Regions from separate parts of the Pseudomonas soli genome, predicted to be linked through region 1. Evidence: riboswitches for the same ligand, from Rfam matches in the RefSeq annotation. Region 1 holds a riboswitch; each other region holds the start of a gene.

Evidence for each region. Region 1 has a riboswitch for cobalamin ahead of LU688_RS12015 (ABC transporter substrate-binding protein). Riboswitches for the same ligand answer to the same signal wherever they lie in the genome.
Region 2: another riboswitch for cobalamin. It lies ahead of LU688_RS15775 (CbtB domain-containing protein); the one in region 1 lies ahead of LU688_RS12015 (ABC transporter substrate-binding protein).
Region 3: another riboswitch for cobalamin. It lies ahead of LU688_RS17590 (TonB-dependent receptor); the one in region 1 lies ahead of LU688_RS12015 (ABC transporter substrate-binding protein).
Region 4: another riboswitch for cobalamin. It lies ahead of cobO (cob(I)yrinic acid a,c-diamide adenosyltransferase); the one in region 1 lies ahead of LU688_RS12015 (ABC transporter substrate-binding protein).

Annotation. Positions count from the first base shown of each region.
Region 1 is NZ_CP128543.1:2,566,895-2,569,088, forward strand. It holds gene LU688_RS12015 (ABC transporter substrate-binding protein) at 1-812, opposite strand, end outside; cobalamin riboswitch at 924-1,121, opposite strand; gene LU688_RS12020 (acetyltransferase domain-containing protein) at 1,149-2,194, opposite strand, start outside.
Region 2 is NZ_CP128543.1:3,423,992-3,426,185, forward strand. It holds gene cobW (cobalamin biosynthesis protein CobW) at 1-55, opposite strand, end outside; cobalamin riboswitch at 157-355, opposite strand; cobalamin riboswitch at 417-640, shown strand; gene LU688_RS15775 (CbtB domain-containing protein) at 740-925, shown strand; gene LU688_RS15780 (CbtA family protein) at 936-1,625, shown strand; gene LU688_RS15785 (cobalamin biosynthesis protein) at 1,625-2,035, shown strand; gene cobM (precorrin-4 C(11)-methyltransferase) at 2,065-2,194, shown strand, end outside.
Region 3 is NZ_CP128543.1:3,800,896-3,803,089, reverse strand. It holds partial or broken gene LU688_RS17590 (TonB-dependent receptor) at 1-1,354, opposite strand, end outside; cobalamin riboswitch at 1,462-1,666, opposite strand; gene LU688_RS17585 (PaaI family thioesterase) at 1,855-2,194, shown strand, end outside.
Region 4 is NZ_CP128543.1:4,546,726-4,548,919, forward strand. It holds gene LU688_RS20995 (cobyrinic acid a,c-diamide synthase CobB) at 1-453, opposite strand, end outside; gene cobO (cob(I)yrinic acid a,c-diamide adenosyltransferase) at 450-1,061, opposite strand; cobalamin riboswitch at 1,174-1,391, opposite strand; gene LU688_RS21005 (hypothetical protein) at 1,541-2,119, shown strand; gene LU688_RS21010 (C40 family peptidase) at 2,183-2,194, opposite strand, start outside.

The DNA of each region.
Region 1 (2,194 bases):
TCCATGCGCGCGACGATCAGCCAGGTGGGGTTGGCTTTGACCAGGGTCTCCCAGCCCACGGTAGGCCATTCTTCGCTGGACTCGACCACGTTGCGCACGCCGAGGGTCTGCAGCATGTAGTCGGCCACGCCCTGGCGGCCGGCGACATAGGGGTCGGTCTTGAGGTCGGCGCTGGAAAACCAGAACAGCGCGCTGGTGTGCGCCAGGTCCTGGCCGGCCAGGCGCTGCCTGGCCTGTTCCAGCTGGCCCTGAAGCTCGGCATTCAGGCGCGCGCCACGCTCCTGCACGTCGAAGATCTCGGCCAGCTGGCTGACGCTCTTGTAGATGCTCTGCACCTTGAACGGCTGCAGGCGGGTGCCGTCGGCGCCCACCAGGTTGTCCTTGCCCTCGCAGTCCGAGGGCAGCAGGTAGGTGGGGATGCCCAGCTCCTGGAACTGCTCGCGGGTGCCGACCGCGCCCTGGGCGCCGATCATCCATTCGAACTGCGCCGTCACCAGTTGCGGACGTTTGCCGACCACCGCCTCGAAGCTCGGTTCGTTGTCGGCCAGGCGCGGGACCTTGTCGTTCTGCGCCTTGAATTCCGGCAGCACGTTGTTGAACCACAGCGAGGTGCCGGCCAGCCGCTCACCCAGGCCCAGGGCATAGAGCAGCTCGGTGCCGGCCTGGCCGACGGTCACCGCCCGTTGCGGGGCCTGTGTGAAGGTCTGCGGCAAGCCGCAGTTGTCGACGGTCAGCGGGTATTGGGTGGCGCTGGCATGGGCCAGGCATGACAGGGACAGGCCGGCGAGGAGGGCGGCGAGGCGGTACGGCATGGTGGGGCGATCTCCTGGGTGGTGCACGGAATGGCCCACGGACAGGCATCGCCGGGTAGCCGTGCGCAAGCACGCGGCCAGGGGCGGATGACCATCCCGGACACCCCGCCGGTTGGTGAATGCGTGCCGGCAGGTCTCCTGACTGGTGCGTCCAGGCCGGCGCCAGCCTTCCCGGGTCGGCAGACCCAGTGGCATCGATGGCGCAGGCTCGGCACCTACAGTTGCGGGGGCAGTTCCCTTTGGATCGCCAGTGGCGAGCCCGGGATTCCCTTTTGATTCCGTGTGGAAACCGGCGGGCGGCATGGTAGACCATCGGGCTGTCGGGTGAAAACGCTTTTACAGGTACTTGAGCCAGGCGATATCGCGCCGGCGCGCTTTCAGCCGGGCGAACCAGCGCACCGGCAGGTACAGCGCAAGTGGCAGCAGCACGGCGGTCAGCCATACCGCGCCCATGCCATCGAAACCGAAATAGCCGCCCTGGTTCAGGCCAAACAGCGCCACGCACGCCACATACAGCAGCTTGAGCACATACAGGTGCAGCAGGTAGAAGAACATTGGCGCTGCGCCAAACACCGCAAGCGGGCCGATCCAGCGGGCGTCGCCGGCACGCTCGAAGCCGCGCAGCAGGAGCAGGCCGACGCCTAGGGTCAGGGCCAGGAACAGCAACGATGGTGGATACTTGGTGATATTGAAGAAGCTCATCAGCGTCTGCCCTACGCTGGCGTAGAGGCTCCAGGGGGCTTCGCCGTAGCCATTGAGCAGGCGCAGCGCACCGAACCCCAGCAGCAACGCCACGCCGGCCCATAGCAGGCGCTGCTGGCGCTTGCCGGCGTCGCTGCCCCGGGAAAACCACGGCCCGAGCCCATAACCCAGGGCGATCACGCCGATCCACGGTAACAGCGGGTAGGACGTGCGCAGGCGCAGATGTTCGCCCACCTCCAGCCAACTGCGTTCATGCAGGATCGCCCATGGCACATGCAGCGCCGATTCCGGCCCGAAGTGCAGGCCATCGAGCAGGTTGTGACCGGCGACGATCAGCGCGCCGAGGGCGAGCAGCGCCGGGCGCGGCAGCCACACCAGCAGCGACAGGGCGAGCATGCTCAGGCCGATGGCCCAGATCACCTGCAGGTAGATCACGCTCGGTGGCAATTGGAAGGTCCAGGCGAAGTTGACCAGGGTGAATTCCAGCACTACCAGGAACAGACCGCGCTTGAACAGGAACACCGAGACATCGCCACGGCCCTGGTGCTTCTCGCCATACAACCAGGCCGATAGCCCGGTAAGCAGCACGAACACCGGCGCGCACAGGTGCGCCAGGGTGCGGCTGGCGAACAGGCTGGGTTCGGTGGCGTCGATGTTCATCGGGTCACTGACCTGGCGGT
Region 2 (2,194 bases), 860 kb from region 1:
CCGAGCCGAGGAAGCCGGTGACGATGGTGACGGGAAGCTTGGCCAGTGTTTTCATGTCGCAATGCCCTTGGCAGCAGTGGCGCGGGCATGCAGGACGACAGCCCCGGGTCGAGTCGCCCTGGCTGGTTCGCCACCGGATCACCCCGCCCGGTTGAAAGTCGAAAACGTTGCGAGGCAGGTCTCCTGGCTTGCACCGCCGGCCTTCTCAGCCAGTGGGATGGCGCCTTCCCGCGCGTGCGCAGTGGCTATGCCGATCCTTCATCAGTGCCTACAGTTGCGGGGGCAGCCGCGGCTTGTACCGCGTTCCCGTCTTAGCCCGGGCCAACGCCCGGGAACCTCGAACCGGCAAGGCTACGCAGTGCCTGCCTGACGGTCAACCGCCACAGCGATTGACGCAGGCCCGGCCCCGTGATTTGCTAACGCATTGCGTTCAGGTGCCCCCAACGGGGGTGAAACGGGAAACCGGTGCGTCGCGCGCCCTTTGAAGAGGGACGACAAGGCCGGTGCTGCCCCCGCAACGGTAAGCGAGAGAAGCATCCAGACCACTGTGCCCCCGCATGGCATGGGAAGGTGATGCTTGACCAATGGAGCCCCACTCCACCTCGCCAGCCCGGAGACCGGCCTGACATGCTTGCAGAACACCCCGCGGTGGGCGGGCGCTGTCGTATCACCTGGGCCAACCGTGCCTGGGGGCGTCGCGCCTGCCCGTTGCCACAACAAAAGCAGCAGAGGACGCGTCATGCCCATCACCCACGCCAAATCCAGTATCGCCACCCCCATCAGCCTCAGCCAGCGCCTGATCGTCGCGGTCGGCGCCACCCTGCTGGGCCTGTGCCTGGTGTACTTCGCCGGTTTCTCGCACATCGAGGCGGTGCACAACGCCGCCCACGACACCCGCCACAGCGCTGCCTTCCCTTGCCACTGAGTACGCCCGCATGATCACGCGCATCGCCCGTACCGCGGGTTTCAGCGGCCTGCTCGCCGCCCTGCTGCTGACCCTGCTGCAAAGCTTCTGGGTCGCCCCGCTGATTCTCCAGGCGGAAACCTATGAAACCGCCGCCCCCGCCGTCGAACACCATGAGCACGGCGAGGCGGCAGCACCTCATGAGCACAGCGCCGAGGCCTGGGCGCCCGAAGATGGCTGGCAGCGGGTCCTGTCCACTACCGGTGGCAACCTGGTGGTAGCCGTCGGCTTCGCTCTGATTCTCGCCGCCCTGTACAGCCTGCGCACCCCAGGCCGAGTGGCCACCGGTGCGCTGTGGGGCCTGGCGGGCTTCGCCGTGTTCTGCCTGGCGCCGACCCTGGGTCTGCCACCGGAACTTCCGGGGACAGCCGCCGCCGACCTCGGCCAGCGCCAGACTTGGTGGATCGGCACCGCCGCCGCCACCGCCGCGGGCCTGGCGCTGCTGGTCTTCGCCCACCATTGGCTGTTCAAGGTGCTGGGTGTCGCCCTGCTGGTAGTCCCTCACCTGATCGGCGCGCCGCAACCAGCGGTTCATGAAAGCTTGGCCCCCGAAGCGCTGGAAACCCAGTTCAAGATCGCATCCTGGCTGACCAACGCCGCGTTCTGGCTGGCCCTGGGCCTGCTCAGCGCCTGGTTGTTCCGCCGCTCCAGTCAGGCCTGATGCGCGACCTCGCTCGCCCGCCGGCGTTATATGCCGGCTTTGGCTGCCGGCGTGGCTGCCCGGTCGAAACACTCGCCGTGCTGCTGCGCCAGACGCTGACCAGCCACGCCCTGCCTCTGTCGGCCCTCAAGGCCATTGCCAGCATCGAACCCAAGGCGCGCGAACCTGGCCTGCTGGCGCTGGCCGAACGGCTCGGCCTGCCGTTCATCTGCTTCGACAGCAGCCACCTGGCAACCTTCGAACCGCTGCTCAGCCAGCGCTCGACAATAGCGTACGCGCAGACCGGCTGCTGGGGCGTGGCCGAAAGCGCGGCGCTGGCCCTGGCCGGGCGCAGCGGCACCGAGCCGCGCCTGCGCGTACCAAGGCAGGGGTTACGAGGCGCTACCCTGGCCCTGGCCATCGGCGGATAATCCGCTCCTTTTACCTGCAAGGACCCCCCATGACGGTCTATTTCATCGGCGCCGGCCCCGGCGATCCCGAGCTGATCACGGTCAAGGGCCAACGCCTGATCCGCCAATGCCCCGTGCTCATCTACGCGGGCTCCCTGGTACCTGCTGCGGTGCTCGAGG
Region 3 (2,194 bases), 1.2 Mb from region 1:
CGTTGCGGTCGATGTGGTTCTGGTCGCGGCGTATGCCGATGACCAGCGACAGGCGCTCGGTCAGTTGCGTGCGGTTTTCGGCGAACAGCGAGAAGGTGCTGGTTTTCGACAGCGTCTGCGGGCGCGTCGGATCGGCACTGTGGAACCCGCCGGGCGCCGGCCGCCAAGGGTCGAGCGGGTCGGTGTAGCCATCTTCGTAGGGCGAGTTGCTGTCGATGTTGAAGCGGATCTTGTTGTACTCGGCGCCCACCACGGTCCTGCTGGCCAGGCCGAACAGCGAGTGATCAAAGGTGAAGCTCTGGCGGTCGCCGATCTGCTCCTGGTTGTGCTTGATCTCCAGGAAACTGCCGCGCTGGATCACACCGGCATCCCAGGCGTATTCCTCGGCATTGCGCCAGTGGCGACGGCTCTTGATGTAGTACAGCTGGTTGCTGGCGCTGATGCTGTCGCTGATGGTCCAGTCGCTGGTCAGCCGTGTCCACTCATCGTGGTAGCGCTGCTGGTCATTGCTGACGTTGTAGTTCTTGTTGCGCACGCTGCTGCGCAGATGGCCGTCGATCAGCGGCGTGCCGTAGTAGTTGGCAGGTTGTGCGTCGCCGCGATCGTGGGACAGGGTGAAACTCAGGTCGTCACTGGCATCGAAGCGCAGCGCGCCGGAAAACGCCAGGCTGCGCGAAGCGGTGCGGTCGACCCAGCCGTTGCCCGCCTGCTGGTTCAGGGTGGCGCGGTAGCTCAGGCGCTCGCTCAGGCTGCCGCCGCTGTCCAGCCCCAGTTGCTGGCGGTCCCAGGAGCCATAGCCCAGGCGCAGGTGGTTGCGGATATCACTGCTGAAGGGCTTTTTTGGAATCACGTTGACCGTTGCCCCGGTGGCGCCTTCGCCATACAGCACCGAGGCAGGCCCACGGATCACATCGATACGCTCGACCATCCAGGGATCGACCGGTTAGGTGAGGGTGCCGGCGCCGGCGTACAGGCGCGACCCGTCGAACAGGGTCATCACCGAACTCTGGCCCGTGAAGCCGCGCGCCGACAAGCCGGTGCCGCCATCGCCAGGGGTACCGATGAAAGTGATGCCCGGCGAGCGGGTCACGGCATCCTGCACCGTGGTGTTGTTGCGCTGCTGGATTTGCGCGGCGGTGATGCTGCTAGTGCTCGCCGGGGTTTCCAGGGCACTGAGGTTCAGGCGTGAACCGGCCTGGGTGGGGGTGGCCAGGTCGACGGTCTGCGGGTCGCGGCTGTCGGTGATCGCCGTGGAGGGCAGGGTGAGCGCAGGGCTGGGCTGCTCGTCGGCCAGCGCCGGCAGGGACACGGCCAGGCAGGCCGCCAGGGTGTGAAGCTTGTTGATACGGGACATGTCGTTCCACTGCTGCAGGAAAGAATGGATCCCGGTGGAAAACACGCAACGGCGAAGCGCGCGCAGGCGCGCACGCGAATACCGGCCTGCGCCCGCCCACCGCGGGTTGCCAAGTGAAGCCTCAGGCCGGTCTCCGGGCTTGCGAGGGTCGTGAAGCCTTCACCTTCCCATGCGTGTGCACAGTGGTCTGTCGAAGGGTTCGCTCGCTTACCGTTGCGGGGGCAGCGCCGGACTTGTCGTGGTATCGACTCACCGGCTTCCCGTTTCACCCTGCGCGCGGCGGCGCAGGGCACCTGAAACTGGCGCGCATCTGACCACTGAACGAGCAGGGAGTCAATCGTCTGGAGGGGCGGGCTGAGTGAGGTTGAATGGCGGTTCAGAGCGGTTGCCGTCAGGTAGGCGTTGTCTGCGGGCAGGCCGCGTGGATTGGCGCAGGTCGCGCAGGGAGCTACCATCGGCAGCCAGCCTCCTTATCCAACACCAACAAGCCAAGGACGCGTATGACCGAGCAAGCCCTGTCCCTGCAACAACTCGCCGCCCCCGAAGGCATCTGCTACGGCTGCGGCTGTTCCCACCCCAGCGGCCTGCATGTGCAGAGCCACTGGGACGCCGACGGCATCCACCTGTCGTGCCGACATACCCCCGATCCGACCTTCACCGGCTGGCCCGGCCTGGTTTATGGTGGCCTGCTGGCCATGCTGGTCGACTGCCATTCCAACTGGACCGCCATGGCCTGTCACTACCGTGCCGAAGGCCGCGAACCGGGCAGCCTGCCGCGTATCGACTGCGTCACTGGCCAGCTTGGCCTCACCTACCTCAAGCCCACGCCCATGGGCGTCG
Region 4 (2,194 bases), 2.0 Mb from region 1:
CCGGTTGGCCAGCACCCCGGCGAACGGCAGGTCGGGCTGGTAACGTGCCAGGCCCAGGGCCAGGGCGCCGAAGGTCTGGGCCATGGCCGTGCCATCGATCACCGCCAGCACCGGTACGCCAAAATGGCGGGCCAGGTCGGCGCTCGACGGCGTGCCGTCGAACAGCCCCATCACGCCTTCGATCAGGATCAGGTCGGCTTCCCCCGCCGCTTCCCACAGCAGGCGACGACTCTCCTCGGCACCGATCATCCACAGGTCCAGCTGGTAGACCGGCGCGCCACTGGCACGCTCGAGGATCATCGGGTCGAGAAAGTCAGGCCCGCACTTGAACACCCGCACCTTGCGCCCGAGGTTGCGGTGCAGGCGGGCCAGGGCGGCGGTGACCGTGGTCTTGCCTTGGCCCGAGGCCGGGGCCGCGATCAGTACGGCGGGGCATTGGCGCGAGTCACTCACAGCTCGACGCCCTTTTGTGCGCGGATACCGGCCTGGAAGGCGTGCTTGAGCATGCCCATCTCGGTGACGGTATCGGCCAGTTCGATCATTTCGGGCTTGGCCGCACGGCCGGTGACGATCACATGCTGCATCGGTGGGCGGGCCTGGATGTCCGACAGCACCTGGTCGAGGTCGAGGTAGCCATGCTTGAGGGCGATGTTCAGCTCATCGAGCACCACGAACTGGATCGACGGATCCTGCAGCAACTGGCGCGATACCGCCCAGGCCGCTTCGGCGGCCGCGATGTCGCGCTGGCGGTCCTGGGTCTCCCAAGTGAAGCCCTCGCCCATCACGTGATAGCGCACTTGCTCGGGGAAGCGGCGGAAGAACAGCTCTTCGCCGGTGCTGTTGCGGCCCTTGATGAACTGCACCACACCGCATTGCATGCCATGGCCCAGGGCGCGGGCGAGCATGCCGAAGGCCGAACTGCTCTTGCCCTTGCCATTGCCGGTCAGTACCAGCAGCAGGCCGCACTCGTTGGGGGAATTGGCGATGCGCTCGTCGATGATCGCCTTCTTGCGCAGCATGCGCGCCAGGTGACGTTCGTCGCGTTCGGTGGATTCGCTCATCAGGGGTCTCCGCAGGCTGTCGCCGGTTGGCGACAGGGAAAAGGCGGGCAGACGGAGAACGCGCAGGGGCCGTGGCCCCAGGCCACATCGCACCGCACATCACCCTCCGTGATGCCGTTGGCAGTGACAGGCCGGTCTCCGGGCTCGCGAGCGGGACATGCCCGGACGACGCGCCTTCCCGGATACCTTTACCCAGTGGCCATGCGCCGTCTTTTACTCACCTACCGTTGCGGGGGCAGCGCCGGACTCGCGCCTGCTGGCGCTCACCGGCTTCCCAGTTTCACCCTGCCGAACCGCAGTTCGCCGGGCACCTGAAACACGCCGCGAAGGTTAGAGGGTTGCACCGGGAGCGTCAATCGAACGAAGACCGTTCTGGCCTGGGTCAATGGCCGATCCGCCAGCTTGTGCCACACTCAAAGCGGTGATATCACTTAGCCACCATTTCGGCTGGCCTCAATCACAATGACAAGGAGCGCAGCATGCAAGGCCTGATCATCAATAACCCGCGCCTGGAATTCCTGCGCCCGGCCCTGGAACGCTGGGTCGACTGCATCGACCGCTTCAACCAGTTCCAGGGCGACAACGAAGCCCCCTATTGGCATGGCGCCGCCGCCAACACCGGACTGCTCGCAGCGGCCGCCTGGCAGGCCGAGCTGACGGCGCTGCAGCAGTACACGAGCAAGAAACAGCGTGACGAAGGCGAGCGTGAGGCCCGCGGCGACCTGAGTATCAACAGCGCCGAAGAGTCGATCCACCTGCACACCAGCCAACGTTGGCCGCGCATGGCCCGTCTCGACATGGGCCCGGCCTTGCAGGAAACCGCCAACCACGCCAAGACGATCGCCTACGCCAGCCAATTCAAGGCCGGGGCGCTGTTCGTCACTCCGTGGAAGGCCGGCCAGCATGCCAGCCCCGAGGAACTCCAGGACCTGGTAGATGACCTGCAGAAACACACCGCTTGCGCGATCGCCTGGTACTTCCCCTATGGCTACCGCAAACTGCACAACGAATTGGGCCAGTACTATCCCGGCGTGGCATTACTGCTCAAGCAAGCTTGATGCCCCTGGCACAGGCCAATGAACAACCAGACGCTGTCCGCGTCCTTATCTAGCGAACAGCAGTCAGGGATTCTG